One region of the Pantoea sp. C1E2 genome, then DNA from elsewhere that is predicted to be linked to it. Evidence: riboswitches for the same ligand, from Rfam matches in the RefSeq annotation. Region 1 holds a riboswitch; each other region holds the start of a gene.

Region 1 (4,211 bases):
GTGTAATCGGCACGCGGCGACCTTCGTTCTCGTGTAGCACGCTATCAACGATTTTGTGCATGTAGTAGAGCGAGAACTCACGGTAGTCGCGACCTGTCAGCACGCCGCCCCAGGTGTCGAAGACCATAATCGACTGTGCACCCGCTTTAATCTGCGCGTTCAGGTAAAGAATGACGCTGTCAGCCAGCTTATCCAGCAGCTTATGCAGAGTTTGCGGCTCGGCATACATCATCTTTTTGATTTTGGTGAAAGCTTTGCTGCTGCCGCCTTCGACCATGTAGGTCGCCAGCGTCCATGGGCTGCCAGAGAAGCCGATCAGCGGCACTTCGCCTTTCAGGTTATGGCGAATGGTGCGTACCGCATTCATCACATAAGCCAGCTCGTCCTCTGGATCCGGAATCGGCAACTTATCAACATCTGCGCGGCATGTAATAGGATTTGAGAAACGCGGGCCTTCACCCGTTTCAAAGTAGAGCCCCAGTCCCATCGCATCAGGAATTGTCAGGATATCGCTGAAGAGGATCGCTGCATCCAGCGCATAGCGACGCAGCGGCTGCAAGGTGACTTCGCACGCCAGCTCGGCATTCTTACACAGCGACATAAAATCACCGGCTTCAGCACGCGTGGCTTTATACTCCGGCAAATAGCGCCCGGCTTGTCGCATCATCCATACCGGGGTGACATCTACCGGCTGACGTAACAGGGCGCGCAGATAACGATCGTTCTTCAGTTCACTCATAATGGGCTCTCTCATGCTAAGGCCGCCAGTGTAGCATTTTCACGGCGCGCTGGCGCGACACAGGGCAACGGTATCTTCAATCAACCGTCGTGCCACCGTACCCGGCGGCGGGAGTAGCGGCAGATCGTCATAACGATACCAGCCAGCATCCAGCAACTCTTTGCCATCGTGTTGCAAGTCTCCGCCTTCATACTCGGCCATAAATGCCATCATTAAGGAGTGCGGGAAGGGCCACGGCTGCGAGGTGACATAGCGGACATTTTTCACCCGTACGTTGCTCTCTTCCATCACCTCACGCGCCACGGCCTGTTCCAGCGTTTCCCCTACTTCAACAAAGCCAGCCAATACTGTGTAAATGCTGTTGCGATGGCGCGCATGGTTAGCCAGCAGGATCTCATCGCCTCGGCGAATAGCCACGATAATGCACGGCGCGATCTGCGGATAATAGCGCTCGCGGCAATGGTGACACAGGCAGGCAAACTCACGTTTACTGAGGTGCATTTCGTGTCCGCAGTAGCCGCACCAGCGATGGGATCGGTAAAACTCCGCCAGTTGAACACCGCGCCCAACCATCTGGAAAAGCCCAACATCTTCGTCGATTAGCTGGCGAACAGAGCCCATATTATCCGGGCGTGATTCTCGTATCAGCCAGACATTTTCAGCCTGCCACTCACCAATTAATATCGCGGTCTTTCCTGTCAGGCCAAAATCGCCGGATAAGCCATGCGGCAGCTCGCCTTGCGGTAACCAAAGTTTTTGTTCATGGCTGACAATCCACCAGCCAGCGTCTACGCTTGAGATCTCACGTTGCATCTTATTCGTTGTCCTTAGCGTCGAATGGCACGCTGAAATCCTGATGTTAAGTGTGTAATGGATAACTATAACTCACCCGGAGCCCCATATGCTTACCCAGTTAGATGACCTGGCCAGGCGTGTAAGTGGCGGTAATGAATTAGTCGACGCGTGGCTGCGCGCGCGCCGACAGTTGCTTGTCAGCTATTACGCATTAATCGGCATGAAGCCCAATAAAGAGGCGCTCAGTGCGCTGGATGAACAGGCGTTGGATGCATTTTGCCACAGTCTGGTGGATTACCTTTCAACCGGTCATTTCAGTATTTATGAACGTATTATCAGCGAGATGGAAGGAGACAGCCCACTCATTGCGGCGGCACAAATCTATCCGGCTTTGGAAGCGAATACCGATCGCATGATGCAACTGTATGACAGCCATCTACAGCAGGCGATCAATGACGATAACTGTGTTGAATTCCAAAAGGCGTTGTCCGAAGTGGGTGAAGTGCTGGAGTCACGCTTCACGCTGGAAGATAAGCTGGTGCAACTAGCCTGGGATAACCAGCTGGCGCGCCCGCCAGTCGCCAATGAAAGCAATATGGCTCGCCCCGCTTAAACTCGCACTATGTAAAAAACTTGTTATTCCGAAAAAGCCCTCTTATGCTGAATGGGCTTTTTTATTGTCTCTTTAACCAAATGAGAGCCTACGTTTTGCGATTATCGTAAAACATTACCTTGTCGGAGTGCCCTAAGGGGCTGAGACCGTTTATTCGGGATCCGCGGAACCTGATCAGGTTAGTACCTGCGAAGGGAACAAGAGTAGACATTATCAGAACGGTGCATGCTGGCGCCCCGCATCGCCCCTGTTACTCCTTCCGAACTCTGGACAAGCAACTTCCCCTTCATTCAGGAAACTTGCTATGTCTGTTGCTAAAACTTCTCGTCGTGAACAACGCGCACAAGCGCAGGAATTTATCGATTCGCTGCAAGGCACCGCATTCCCCAATTCAAAACGTATCTGGATTACTGGCAGCCGTTCGGATATCCGTGTGCCGATGCGCGAAATTCAGCTCAGCCCGACACACATCGGCGGTAGCAAAGATCACCCTCAGTATGAACAGAATGAACCGGTCCCGGTGTATGACACGGCGGGCGCTTATGGCGATCCCGCAGCCACCATTGATGTTCATCAGGGATTAGCCAGGCTACGTGCTAACTGGATAGCAGAACGCGATGATAGCGAAACCATCCACCAGCTGAGCTCGCATTACACCCAACAGCGCTTAGCCGACGAAGGGCTGGATCACCTGCGTTTCGAGCAGTTGCCGCAGCCGCGTCGTGCCAAAGCCGGCCGCTGCGTCACACAATTGCATTACGCACGCCGGGGCATTATCACGCCGGAGATGGAGTTCATCGCGGTGCGGGAAAATATGGGGCGTGAGCGTATTCGCGGTGAAGTATTGCTACAACAGCATCCAGGACACAGCTTTGGCGCCAATCTGCCAGAAAATATCACCGCCGAATTTGTTCGTCAGGAAGTCGCCAGCGGTCGCGCCATCATCCCCTCCAATATCAACCACCCCGAATCCGAGCCGATGATCATTGGCCGAAATTTCCTGGTGAAGGTGAATGCCAATATCGGTAACTCGGCGGTGAGTTCATCCATTGAGGAGGAAGTTGAGAAGCTGGTGTGGTCAACACGCTGGGGCGCCGATACGGTGATGGACCTCTCCACAGGCCGCTATATCCATGAAACGCGCGAGTGGATTTTACGTAATAGCCCGGTGCCGATTGGCACAGTACCTATTTATCAGGCGCTGGAGAAAGTGAACGGCGTGGCGGAAGACCTTAACTGGGAAATCTTCCGCGATACGTTGCTGGAGCAAGCCGAACAGGGAGTTGATTACTTCACTATTCACGCCGGAGTACTGCTGCGCTATGTGCCGATGACCGCCAAACGCCTGACCGGCATAGTCTCACGCGGTGGGTCGATAATGGCGAAGTGGTGCCTGTCACATCATCAGGAAAGTTTCCTCTACCTCCACTTCCGTGAGATCTGTGAGATCTGCGCCGCTTATGATGTGGCACTCTCACTCGGCGATGGCCTGCGTCCCGGATCGATTCAGGACGCCAATGATGAAGCCCAGTTTGCCGAATTGCACACGCTAGGTGAGCTGACCAAAATTGCCTGGGAATACGATGTTCAAGTAATGATTGAAGGTCCAGGCCATGTGCCGATGCAGATGATTCGCCGCAACATGACCGAACAGCTAGAGCACTGCCACGAAGCGCCGTTCTACACGCTCGGCCCACTCACCACCGACATCGCACCCGGTTACGATCATTTCACCTCCGGCATCGGTGCCGCAATGATTGGTTGGTTTGGCTGCGCCATGCTGTGCTACGTCACTCCGAAAGAGCACCTCGGTTTGCCGAATAAAGAAGATGTGAAGCAGGGACTGATCACCTACAAGATCGCCGCGCATGCCGCCGATCTGGCCAAAGGCCATCCCGGCGCGCAGATCCGCGATAACGCCATGTCGAAAGCGCGCTTCGAATTCCGCTGGGAAGATCAGTTCAATCTGGCGCTCGATCCACATACCGCGCGTGCCTATCACGATGAGACATTACCGCAGGAATCGGGCAAAGTGGCTCACTTCTGCTCAATGTGCGGTCCGAA
Region 2 (4,211 bases), 2.6 Mb from region 1:
GGCGCTAAGCTGGCCGGTTCACTGCGTGCCCACGTCGATGATTACGATGTTGACGTTATCGACACTCAGAGCGCCATCAAGCTGATCCCAGCTGCGAAAGAGGGCGGTCTGCACGCGATTGAAACCGCGTCTGGCGCGGTGCTGAAATCACGCAGCATCATCATTGCCACCGGCGCACGCTGGCGCAACATGGGCGTGCCGGGTGAAGAGCAGTATCGCACCAAAGGCGTGACCTACTGCCCACACTGCGACGGCCCGCTGTTCAAAGGCAAGCGCACGGCGGTGATCGGCGGCGGTAACTCCGGCGTTGAAGCGGCTATCGACCTCGCAGGTCTGGTTGAGCACGTGACACTGCTGGAATTCGCCAGCGAAATGCGCGCTGACAAAGTGCTGCAGGACAAACTGCGTAGCCTGAAAAACGTGGATGTGATTCTTAATGCGCAGACCACCGAAGTGAAAGGCGACGGCAGCAAAGTCACCGGTCTGGCTTATATCGATCGTAACAACCAGACCAGCTACGAGATCGCGCTGAGCGGTATCTTCGTGCAGATTGGTCTGTTGCCGAACACCACCTTCCTTGAAGGCGCGGTAGAACGTAACAAGATGGGCGAGATCATCATCGACGCCAAATGCGAAACCAGCCTGAAAGGCGTGTTCGCGGCGGGTGACTGCACCACGGTGCCGTACAAGCAGATCATCATCGCCAGCGGCGAAGGCGCGAAAGCCTCACTCAGCGCGTTCGATTACCTGATCCGTACGCAGCCTGCTGAATAAGTTCCTGCTATAGCCACACCAAGGCCCTGCAACGGATGTTGCGGGGCTTTTTTTTGCCTGTTATTCATCCTAACCAACGGCGTGCTTCCGCATCGCTAATGTCGCGATAATAAATTTTATGCAAATGCTCGCCGCAACCTTTGCATTGGGCTTCAACATAGGTAGAAAAATAATGGCGGCCGGAAGGGCAAATTGCGCCTTTACGTGAAATACGAATGTCGTGCCATTTATGGGCGTGCGGAATAAAGCTGAATAATTTTGAGATCATTATCGATTCCGGAATTGGATTGGCAGTGACTCTCTTCAAGTCCGGAGGGGGATTAGGCCTTGCCACGCCGGGTGGGGCGTTGATGTGCATCAATGAATGCTTATGCGCGTGTTTATTAGTCGATTTTTCAATGATCAGAATAAATTTGGCAGATTCAGTCGCAGGTTGAATATTAATAAAAATTGATCGAGGCAGGCCTTTTTAAATTCACGATATCAAATTATTTTCACTCATTTGATTTAGTGCCATTTTGCGCGCCCTGCACACCACCACGATTTACAATTCCCCTTACGCGCCTTATTCTGTGTGCGGCATGTTTACCATGCCATGACTCGGGGTGCCCCTGTAAAGCAGGGCTGAGATACACCCGCTGACCTGATCTGGATAATGCCAGCGTAGGGAAGTCAGATGCCTGACCGCATTCGCCTTCTTGATCGCCGGTTGGGAGTTTTATGACACAGCCTGACCTTCTTTCCCCCGCGCAACTCGCGCAATCCCTGCAACTGCTACGGCAGCAGTCTCCGCTGGTGCACTGCATGACCAATGACGTGGTGCAAACCTTTACCGCCAATGTGCTGCTGGCTTTACAGGCCTCTCCCGCGATGGTGATCGATGCCGAAGAAGCTGCGCAGTTTGCCGGTTTTGCCGATGCGCTGTTGATCAACGTCGGCACCTTAACCCGCGATCGTCGCGATGCGATGCTGACGGCGGTGCAGGCTGCACAAAAGGCGGGCATGCCCTGGACGCTCGATCCGGTGGCCGTTGGTGCACTCTCATTCCGCACCAAATTCTGCCAGCAGCTGTTGAGCCTGCATCCCGCCGCGATTCGTGGCAACGCCTCGGAAATCCTCGCGCTGGCTAATCAGGCTGCGGGCGGACGCGGCGTGGACAGCGTGCATCAGGCCGATGCCGCACTGAGCGCGGCGCAGCAGTTGGCGCAGGATTACCACACGCTGGTGGCAGTCACTGGTGAAGTCGATTACGTCACCGATGGTAAACGCACGCTGGCCATTCCAGGCGGCAGCCCGCTGATGACGCGGGTGGTCGGCACCGGCTGTGCGCTTTCCGCCGTGGTGGCGGCGCTCAGCAGTTTGCCGGGCGATCGCTTGCAGCATGTCGCGGCGGCTTGTCGCGTGATGTCAATGGCGGGTGAGCAGGCGGCGCGCGCCGTTGAAGGACCGGGCAGTTTTGTCGCGGCATTCCTCGACAAATTATGGACGCTGGAGGTTGTCGTATGAAACGCATCAACGCGTTAACTATTGCTGGTACTGACCCGAGCGGCGGCGCGGGCATTCAGGCGGATCTCAAAGCTTTCTCCGCACTGGGCGCTTATGGCACCAGCGTGATCACCGCGCTGGTGGCGCAAAATACCTGCGGCGTGCAGTCGGTGTATCGCATTGAACCGGACTTCGTCGGCGCGCAGCTGGATTCGGTATTGGACGATGTGCGTATCGATGCCGCCAAAATTGGCATGCTGTCGGAAACCGCGATTGTCGAAGTGGTGGCCGAGCGGCTGAAACGCGCCAGCCTGCCGTTTGTGGTGCTGGATACGGTGATGATTGCCAAAAGCGGCGACCCGCTGCTGTCGCCCGATGCGGTGGCCAGCGTGCGAGAACTGCTGCTGCCGCAGGTGTCACTGATCACGCCCAATCTGCCCGAAGCGGCAACATTGCTGGGACGCGATATGGCGCAGGATGAGAAAACCATGTTGATGCAGGGCGATGCGCTGTTGGATCTCGGTTGTGAAGCGGTACTGATGAAGGGTGGCCATCTTAGTGATGCCGAAAGCCCGGATTGGCTGATTACACGTGCAGGGCGTCAGCGCTTCACCGCACCGCGCATCAATACGCGCCATACCCATGGCACCGGCTGCTCGCTGTCAGCTGCGCTGGCTGCACTGCGCCCGCGTCATGATAACTGGGCTGACACAGTCACAGAGGCCAAAGCCTGGCTGCAGCAGGCCTTGCTACACGCGGACTCGCTGGAAGTGGGTAAAGGCATCGGGCCAGTGCACCATTTCCATCAATGGTGGTAAGGCAAAACCGACATTAAGGCGTGCCTCCGCGTTACAGGACTCAAACTGAAGGCGGCTCATAGCAAGGTGGCAGAATTTTTTTACTGCGTATCCGTCTGAAAAATGGTGTCAGCAATTTGCCAGCCTGGCGCATTTCGGTCCAGGCTGTTGGGGGCGAATCGGCCATTGCCGGTTCCATTCCAGCCATTTATTCAGGAGCCAACATGACGGACATCGTACAGTTATTGGGCAAAGAAGCGGATTCTCTTCTTCAACATCGCTGCATGACCATTCCAGCGGACAGCCTTTATTTACCGGGCGCGGATTTCGTCGATCGCGTAATGATCGATAACAATCGTTCTCCTGCCGTACTGCGTAATATGCAAACCCTGTATAACACTGGCCGCCTGGCGGGCACCGGCTATCTGTCAATCCTGCCGGTCGATCAGGGCGTTGAGCACTCCGCGGGCGCCTCCTTTGCCGCCAACCCGGCTTACTTCGATCCGAAGAACATCGTTGAGCTGGCGATTGAAGCCGGCTGTAACTGCGTGGCATCCACCTATGGCGTGCTGGCCTCGGTCTCGCGCCGCTATGCGCACCGTATTCCGTTTATGGTCAAACTGAACCACAACGAAACGCTGAGCTATCCCACTCAGTACGATCAAACCTTGTACGCCAGCGTCGAACAGGCATTCAATCTGGGTGCAGTAGCGGTGGGCGCGACGATTTACTTCGGTTCAGAGCAGTCACGTCGTCAGATTGAAGAGATCTCATCGGCCTTTGAGCGTGCCCATGAACTGGGCATGGTGACTGTGCTGTGGGCTTATCTGCGCAATGATGGCTTCAAGAAAGACGGCGTGGATTATCATGCCAGCGCCGATTTAACCGGTCAGGCCAACCATCTGGCAGCCACCATTGGCGCAGACATCGTGAAGCAGAAGATGGCCGAGAACAACGGCGGTTATAAAGCGGTGAAATTCGGTCATACCGATGAGCGCGTGTATAGCAAGCTAACCACTGAGAATCCGATCGATCTGGTGCGCTACCAGCTGGCGAACTGCTATATGGGCCGTGCCGGATTGATTAACTCAGGTGGGGCGTCTGCAGGGGACACCGATATTGCCGAATCTGTGCGTACTGCAGTAATCAACAAAC
Region 3 (4,211 bases), on a different contig from region 1:
GTTCGCTACGCTGACGGGCGCTTCTTCCTCACCGCGTAATTCGACAATGCAATCGTCGGCTGTCAGTAGTGGCTCATCGATAAAGGGCACGATGTTCTCAGGTTCTTCTGCGCCGTCGAAACGGAACGCGCGAATATGCCAGTTAATGAAGTCACAGTTGATGACGCTGCCCAGTGGCGAAGGCTGCAGGCTCAGCAGCACGCTTAACGCCATCTGTGCCTGCATTGCGCCCAGCGTGGCCACCGCCGGCCCCATTACGCCCGCGGTGTTGCAGTTGGCTGCTGAGGTGGGTAAGCGCGGAAACAGCGCCCGATAGCTGGGCGCGATGCCGCAGAAGCCACCGACGTAGCCCTGGCGACCCAACACCGAGGCACTGATCAAGGGAATCTGCGCTGCCAGACAGGCGTCGGAAAGTTGATAGGTCACCGCGAAGTTATCAGCGGCATCGACCACCAGATCGATATCCGTGAGAAGGTGCGGCAGATCGCTGGCGCCAATAGCCCGTGGCACCACCTCTATCTGCACCTCGGGATTACGATGCAACAGCGCCTGTTGCGCCCGTGCTGCCTTGCTGTGACCGATGTCCTGCATCGTAAATAGCGTCTGGCGATGAAGGTTGTGCAGGGCCACTTCATCGTCGTCACACAGGCGGATAAAACCGACGCCTGCGCCAACCAATTGCGGCAACAACGTGGCACCCAATCCGCCCGCCCCCACCACTAATACGCGCGCATCCGTTAGTTTTTGCTGACCTGCTGTGCCGATTTCCGGCAGCATCATCTGCCGTTGATAGCGATCCATGGTGGCTCCTTAACTCAGACTCGCCAGACCAAAGATCGGTGTAGAAGCCGCCGCCATATCGCGCTTCTCCATCAATCCGGCACTGCGTGCGGCCTGTCCCGCTTCTATCGCCAGACGGAAACCGTTCGCCATGCCAACCGGATCGCCGGCTTTCGCCACGGCAGTATTGAGCAGGATGCCATCGAAGCCCATTTCCATCGCCTGCGCGGCCTGCGATGGCGCACCGATACCGGCATCAATAATCAGCGGGATATCGCTGAACCACGCCCGCATCGCGCGCAATCCTTCGATATTGCGCAGACCCTGCCCGGAACCGATGGGTGCGCCCCACGGCATCAGCAGTTCGCAACCGGCTTCCAGCAGCTTCTCACCGACGATCAAATCTTCGGTGGTGTACGGGAAGACCTGAAAACCGTCCGCACACAGGATGCGTGCCGCTTCAACCAGCGCAAAAGGATCCGGCTGGAGCGTGTCGGCATGACCGATTACTTCTAGTTTGATCCACGAGGTATTGAACAGCTCACGTGCCATCTGCGCGGTGGTCACCGCTTCTTTCACCGTGTGACAACCCGCGGTATTCGGCAGCACGCGAATGTCCAGACCGGTCAGCAGTTCGCGAAAAGCCGCACCCGCCGCGCCTTCACGACGCAAACTGACGGTGATGATGTCCGTGCCGGAGGCGGCAATCGCCTGTTGCAGAATCGCCGGTGACGGATAGCCCGCGGTGCCGAGTAGAAAACGTGACTGGGGAGCGAAATCGTAAAACATGGTTCAACCTCCCTGCATCGGGGACAAGACTTCCAGCTGGCAGCCCTCTTCGAGTCGCTGGCTGCTGTACTGACTTTTGGGCACAAAGTTGCCGTTGAAAGCGCTGGCGACGCAGGCGGCATCAATTTGCTGTTCGATCAGCAATTCGCTGAGCGTGCTGGCCTCGGTGCGGATCGCTCGGCCGTTAAGCTGAATGTTCATAGGATTGTTCCCCGAAAAGGCGCTGCATCAACTGTTCTGCCATCATTGGCGCCAGCAGAAAACCGTGGCGATACATGCCATTAAGATAGAAGGTGTCGTTTTGATAGTGGATTTCCGGCAGGTTGGCCGGATAGGCAGGACGTAAACCGCTGCCGCTTTCCACCACGCGGGCTTCGGCAAGGGCAGGATGGATGGCGTAAGCCGCGCTGAGCAGTTCCATCATGGCGCGCGCGCTAATCGGGCTGGCATCGTCACTTTCCACCATGGTGGCACCGAGCATGAAATGGCCGTTACGGCGCGGCACCAGATAGCACGGAAAGCGCGGATGCAGCAGGCGAATTGGACGCGAGAACTGCACCTCATCGCTGTGCAGAATCACCATTTCACCACGCACCGCCCGCAGACGCGGAAGATCGGTTTTGGCATGCATGCCACGGCAATCAATCACCCGCCCCGAAGGTTGTTTTGCATCAAAACGCACGCCGCGCTGTAACAGCTTTTCGCGCATTTCGGTGAGCGCCAGGCGCGGGTCAAGATGTGCTTCCCCGGCAAAAAACAGGCCGCGCGCAAAACGCCCGGCCAGCAACGGTTCAATGTCACCGGGATCGACCCATTGGTGCTGTTCGGTCATGCGTGCGAAGCGAGTCAGTTCCTGGCTGTCGCGCGGTGGCGCCACCACCAGCGTTCCCTGATGCGCCACGCTGCTGACGCGCTGTTGCCACCAACCAGCGGCGTGTTGCCCGAGAGAGATCACTTCCTGGGGTGCACTTTCAGATTCGCACCAGGGTGCGAGCATGCCGCCAGCAAACCAGGAGGCGGGCTGGCGGGAATCGTCGCCAATGACGTCGACGTCTTCGCCGCGTTCAGCCAGCAGCGTTGCCACGCAGAGGCCTGCCACGCCGCAGCCTAATACTGTCCAGCGACTCACAGCAGGTTATCCAGGATATAAAGGGAATTCACATCGGCCTCTCAGTGTTGACTGAGACCCGCAGATACAGGAGGAGGGAAAGGGCGCGAGCGATCCTCTGCGCCAGACAACACCGGAGCGGTGCTGTCAGTCTTCCTACGCCAGTATCAACTGGGTCAGGTTCAAAGGGTCGCTAAGCCGCGCATTGCGCTTTTAGCCTCTCAGTCTCTTTGGCGAGACTCCCCCGACGCGTCTATTTGTATTGCAGGTGCAGGTCGCCGTCAAGCACGGATTGCCGAAGACAGCCGTCACGTCATCGCATAGCATTTATCGCTACGTGCACGTTCTGGATCGAAAACGTAACATATGGTATACAAAGGCATTATTGCTACTTTTCAAGCGCAAAGAAATTACAGGTGATGTTGGACTCATTATGAAAAATATTAGAATTGCCTTTATTAAAGCCGGTTGGCACAAAGAGATCGTGCACAATGCTTTGGTGGGTTTTGAGCAAGAATTAAAAGCACAGAATGTTGAAGCGGAATTAAAAGTGCTGGAAGTGCCGGGCGCATTTGAAATGCCGCTGCTGGCAAAACGCCTAGCGGAAACCGGCAAATACGACGCGATCGTTGCGGCTGCGCTGGTGGTGGATGGCGGTATCTATCGCCACGATTTCGTTGCTGCAGCAGTCGTTGATGGCCTGATGAACGTTCAGCTGACCACCAATGTTCCGGTGTTCTCCGTTTCGCTGACGCCACACAATTTCCAGCCGGTCGATGTGCTGGAAAACTTCTATACCGAACACTTTATTAAGAAAGGCAAAGAAGCCGCGCGTGCTGCGCTGGCCATTCATAATTTGTCGATCGATTAATTCTCTCTCAGGAACACTTCATTATTCGCAGTGAAGTGTTCTTGCTCTCAATAATACCTCCCTGCCCTTAAGAACAATATGTTCTACGCTATTTCGAAAATCGCATAAGCCACTTTCACTGCTCTCCTCTGCAACTTCAACTTACGTAAATTTTTGTCGTAAACAGCAAAAGGTGTACAAAAACACTTCACATTCATAGCATTCACTATAATGTATAGCACAGGCTATACTTCTCAGGGGATGACTATGTTGACCAGGCACGTTGTATCGGTTGTGATGCTTACGCTCGCGATGAGCACTTCGGCATTTGCTGCCGACAAACTCAAAGTGGTCACCACTTTCACGGTGATCGCAGACATGGCAAAAAACGTCGCGGGTGATGCCGCCGAAGTGACGTCTATTACCAAGCCCGGCGCAGAGATCCACGAATACCAACCTACCCCAGGCGATATCCGTCGCGCACAGGGCGCCGATCTGATCCTGGTAAACGGTTTTAATCTGGAGCAGTGGTTTAGCCGCTTTTACCAGCGCTTGAAAGGCGTGCCTGAAGTCACGGTGACCGAAGGCATTGAACCCTTAGGCATCACCGAAGGCCCTTACAACGGTAAACCCAACCCGCATGCCTGGATGTCACCAGACAATGCGCTGATTTACGTCGATAAC
Region 4 (4,211 bases), 470 kb from region 1:
GAGCTGCAACAGTGCCAGCAATGCTGCACGGCTGGGATCGTAATCAAAACTCAGCGCCTGGTAGATGGCCAGTTCCAGCGTGGTGGCGCGCGGTCCACCGCCCAGAGCCAGCACCGTGGCGAAGCTGGCGAAGCACAGCATAAAGATCAGTGCTGCGGTGGGCAGAATCTGGCGTCGCAGCCAGGGCCATTCGACTAAACGAAACAGGTTCCAGCCGCGCAGACCCAGCTGGGCGGCTAGCTGGCGCTGTTCCCCGGGAATGCTTTCCAGCGCCTGCAGCAGCATGCGAGTGGCGAGGGGCAGGTTAAAGAAGACGTGCGCCAGTAAAATGCCCTGCAAGCCATAGGGCGAGAAGGTGTAATCAATACCAAGCAGGTTACAGAGTTGCGCCAGCCAGCCACTGCGACCATAGACGCTGAGCAAGCCAAACACCGCCACTAAAACTGGCAATACCAGCGTCATGGCGCAAAGACGCAGCAACAGCGTACGTCCCGGAAAGCGGCGACGATACAGCGCACGCGCCAGCAGAATCGACGGCAGCACCGAGAGCAGTGCAGACAACATTGCCTGCTCAAACGAGAAGGCCAGCACGTGGTGGAGGTAACTGTCTGACAGCAGGGCGCGCCAGTCAGTGACCGGCGCCACCACCACTAAGGCACCAAACGCCAGCAGTGCCACTGCGCACAATAGCAGCGCAACGACACTTCCAGGAATTAACCAGGCTGGCATTAACGGCTAACAGCTTGCTGCCAGGTGCGAATCCAGTCAGCGCGATGATCGGCCACTTCGGCTGAGCTGTATTGCAGTGCATTCGCCGGCACGGTGAGTGACTGATAACCCGCAGGCAAATCGCTTTTGATTACCGGATACATCCAGTTGCCGGTTGGAATGGTCTGCTGGAAGGCAGGCGACACCATGAATTGCATAAACTGCTGTGCGAGCTTGGGCTGCTTGCTGCTGGCGAGCTGTGCGGCCACTTCCACCTGCAGGTAGTGACCTTCACTGAACGGCGCAGCGGCGTAGTTGTCTTTCTTCTCTTCAATGATGTGATAAGCCGGAGAGGTGGTGTAACTCAGCACCAGATCGCCTTCGCCTTTCAGGAACAGGCCATAGGCTTCGCTCCAGCCTTTCGTTACGGTGACGGTCTTCTGCGCCAGCTTCTGCCAGGCGCCAGGCGCTTTCTCGCCATACACTTTCTGCATCCACAGCAGCAGGCCGAGCCCCGGCGTGCTGGTGCGTGGATCTTCATAAATTACACGCCACTTTTCCGGGCTTTCGACCAGTTCTTTCAGGCTTTTCGGTGGGTTCTTCAGCTTATTTTTATCGTAGACGAAGGCGAAGTAGCCGTAATCGAACGGAACGAAGGTGTCGTTATGCCAGTCATCGGGCAGTTGCAATTTACTGGTGTCGACTGCACTTTTCGCAAATAGGCCGGTTTTCTCGGCGGCTTGCACCAGGTTGTTATCAAGGCCCAGCACCACATCGGCTTTGCTGTTCTTGCCTTCCATACGCACGCGGTTGAGCAATGACACACCATCTTCCAGCGCCACATACTTCAGTTCGCAGCCGCACTCGGCTTCAAAGGCTTTTTTGACGGCGGGACCCGGGCCCCACTCTGCAGAGAAAGAGTCATAGGTGTAAACGGTCAGGACAGGTTTAGCGGCGAAAACCGGAGCGGAGACCAACAGCAATACGGGCAGAACTTTGTTTAACACTTTGCGCTCCTTGAGGAGAAAATAAAGTTGAGTCGCAAAGGATCTGAGTTAGCGGGCATCTCAAATCCCTACGCCGGTATGAGCCGGATCAGGTTCGACGGGTTTATCTCAGCCCAAAACGCAGGGCACCCCGTTGAGAACGGTCTATTTTAGACACTTCTGTGACAGTGCGAAAGCATCACAACTCAGGAGGCGCAAACCAGGCCGATTTGAAGTCAAACCAACCCAGCGTATTGAGCCGCACGCCACGCATGCTGCGCTGGCCTTCCAGCAGTAACCAGTGATGGAAAAGCGGATGAACAAAGTCGCTGTTGACCAACTGCTTGCTCCATTCGGCTAGCGGCAAGGTTTTCTGTCGCCATTGCTGGGCATCGGCGTGCCAGTCAATCGGCACGCAGTGGTGCATTAGCGGCAGCTCGTAGAGCTGGGCAAACAGTGCGTATTCGAGCGGGAGAGTGAAGTTCACACTGCCGAGCCAGATATCACTTTCTCCTGCACCTTCAAACCACTCTTCGTAGCTCAACTCGCGCGTGATCAGTTCGACACCCTGTTCGGCCAGCTGTGGGCGCAGGGCGTTGGCAATCCCTTCATGCTCAACATGATGGCTGTACCAGCTGATAGTCAGTTGGGTTAATCCATCAGGCTTTTCAGCTGGAGTGAGATCGCGGCGATGGTGCCAGCGCGGTAAGAATCCGTATGCCGGGAACCAGTAGCGCTGATAGCCGACGCCCGCATGATTAAGCAGGGCAATCGGATTGAACAGATAGCTCACCCAGCGGCGAAAATTTGGCTCCTTGCCGCGCTCAGAGCGCTGGTCGAACAGCAGGAAATAGCAGCCTTCTTCCAGACGACTCTCTTCGGATTTCTCATCGGCGGTCTCGCCCTGCAGCTTTACGCCCGCGTACACCAGCTCATCACTGATTTCCGGCAGCACCCAAATCGACACATCATCAATCAGCGCTCGATAGCCAAAATAGTCATCAAAGGCGGCGATTTTCAGCTGCGTCTGCTGGTTGCGTACCACGCTGTACGGACCGGTGCCGATGGGCTGACGGGCAAAATGTCGCAGCGTCGGCCATTCGCGCGGCAGGATCATCGCGCTGACGCTGGCCAGCAGCCAAGGCAGCCAGCTATCGGGCTGCGTCAGATGAATATCCAGCGTCCAGGGTGCAGGAGAGTGAAGTTTGTCGATATGCGAGAACAGCGGCTGACTACGTACGCGATCCAGCGAGGCGATAACATCTTCCATCTCCAGTTCACGTCCGTGGTGGAAGCGAATCGCGGGGCGTAAAAAGAAGCGCCAGTGGAGTGGGGAGGTTTGCTGCCAGTGATGGGCGATATCCGCTTCGATTTCCCCCTTTTCCTCATTTATCCGCGTCAGGCCGTTAAAGATTTGTCGCGCCAGATGAGTTTCAGAACGGCGCAAGGGGGAACCGGGCAACAGATTCGGCAGCGGGCGGTAATAGAGCACGCGCAGGATGTGCTTGCCCTGACGGAAACTGCGCCCGAGGTGGGCAGCGATCATCTGGCGAACCTGATCCTTATCGCCAACCAGTTGTACCAGCTGCTCGATGCGATCCTGATCCAGCAAGTCCTCGGCGCGCTGCTGCTGGAGTGCCAGGCCGGTGTAATTGAAGCTCAGGGCCGAACGTTTGCCACGTCCGGCTTCCGCCTGCCAAATCAGCCAGCCTGCATCCTGCATGGCATTCAACAGATTGCGCATATGGCGTCGTGAACAGTGCAGTCGTTCGGCCAGCTCGCTTAATGTGGTTTCCTGATCCAGCCCCTGGCAGCTTTGCCACAGGCGGATGAACTGCTGTTGCAGTCGCGCAGAGGACATAAAAGGGGAACTCCTTCTCAGAATCGCTCAGTTTTTCCTGCCCCATATTAGAGGCATACTGCCAGGCAATGGAAGAGCGGGAGGCATTCAGCAATGAATGGCGCTCTGCCAGCGGTTCCGCCGACGTGGAGCCTTTTCTGAGTAGGGTGCATTTCACCGCCAGCAGCGTTTTCTCTGCTGGCTTTTTTCGTTTTGCTGTGAAATCTTCTACCCTCTTTGTCTTAGCCCCATTTCTCCGCAAAGGGATTTCTGCATGAAATCGCTGTTAACGCGCCAGCGTCGTATTAATCCGGTTTATCTCTCTTTTATGGCCGTGTCGTTTATGACCGGTGTCGCTGGTGCGTTGCAGGCACCCACGCTCAGTCTGTTTTTGACACGCGAAGTGCAGGTGCGACCATTTTGGGTCGGCCTGTTCTTTACTATCAACGCCATCGCCGGGATTGTGATCAGTTTGCTGATGGCAAAGCGTTCGGACAATCGTGGCGATCGTCGCAATTTGATCCTGTTTTGCTGCCTGATGGCGGTGCTCAATGCGCTGCTATTCGCCTTTAATCGTCATTACCTGACGTTGATTAGCGTGGGCGTCTTGCTGTCGGCGCTGGCCAGCGTGGCGATACCGCAGATCTTTGCGTTGGCGCGAGAGTATGCCGATCAGT

The links. A riboswitch is a leader RNA that binds a small molecule or an ion and turns the genes downstream of it on or off. The one in region 1 is predicted to bind thiamine pyrophosphate.
Region 2: linked by a shared signal. The riboswitch ahead of thiM (hydroxyethylthiazole kinase) and the one ahead of thiC (phosphomethylpyrimidine synthase ThiC) in region 1 are both predicted to bind thiamine pyrophosphate.
Region 3: linked by a shared signal. The riboswitch ahead of ACXI0A_RS23520 (FAD-dependent oxidoreductase) and the one ahead of thiC (phosphomethylpyrimidine synthase ThiC) in region 1 are both predicted to bind thiamine pyrophosphate.
Region 4: linked by a shared signal. The riboswitch ahead of thiB (thiamine ABC transporter substrate binding subunit) and the one ahead of thiC (phosphomethylpyrimidine synthase ThiC) in region 1 are both predicted to bind thiamine pyrophosphate.

What each region holds. Positions count from the first base shown of each region.
Region 1 covers NZ_JBSZHT010000002.1:530,532-534,742, reverse strand. Annotated here, with positions in the region: gene hemE (uroporphyrinogen decarboxylase) at 1-739, opposite strand, end outside; gene nudC (NAD(+) diphosphatase) at 779-1,552, opposite strand; gene rsd (sigma D regulator) at 1,641-2,147, shown strand; TPP riboswitch at 2,261-2,361, shown strand; gene thiC (phosphomethylpyrimidine synthase ThiC) at 2,452-4,211, shown strand, end outside.
Region 2 covers NZ_JBSZHT010000002.1:3,094,269-3,098,479, reverse strand. Annotated here, with positions in the region: gene ahpF (alkyl hydroperoxide reductase subunit F) at 1-774, shown strand, start outside; gene ACXI0A_RS14860 (hypothetical protein) at 839-1,042, opposite strand; TPP riboswitch at 1,366-1,461, shown strand; gene thiM (hydroxyethylthiazole kinase) at 1,495-2,280, shown strand; gene thiD (bifunctional hydroxymethylpyrimidine kinase/phosphomethylpyrimidine kinase) at 2,277-3,077, shown strand; gene fbaB (class I fructose-bisphosphate aldolase) at 3,281-4,211, shown strand, end outside.
Region 3 covers NZ_JBSZHT010000004.1:427,640-431,850, forward strand. Annotated here, with positions in the region: gene ACXI0A_RS23505 (ThiF family adenylyltransferase) at 1-801, opposite strand, end outside; gene ACXI0A_RS23510 (thiazole synthase) at 811-1,569, opposite strand; gene thiS (sulfur carrier protein ThiS) at 1,573-1,770, opposite strand; gene ACXI0A_RS23520 (FAD-dependent oxidoreductase) at 1,754-2,698, opposite strand; TPP riboswitch at 2,814-2,933, opposite strand; gene ACXI0A_RS23525 (6,7-dimethyl-8-ribityllumazine synthase) at 3,111-3,548, shown strand; gene ACXI0A_RS23530 (metal ABC transporter solute-binding protein, Zn/Mn family) at 3,825-4,211, shown strand, end outside.
Region 4 covers NZ_JBSZHT010000002.1:996,956-1,001,166, forward strand. Annotated here, with positions in the region: gene thiP (thiamine/thiamine pyrophosphate ABC transporter permease ThiP) at 1-729, opposite strand, end outside; gene thiB (thiamine ABC transporter substrate binding subunit) at 729-1,715, opposite strand; TPP riboswitch at 1,763-1,858, opposite strand; gene sgrR (HTH-type transcriptional regulator SgrR) at 1,894-3,555, opposite strand; gene ACXI0A_RS04790 (MFS transporter) at 3,809-4,211, shown strand, end outside.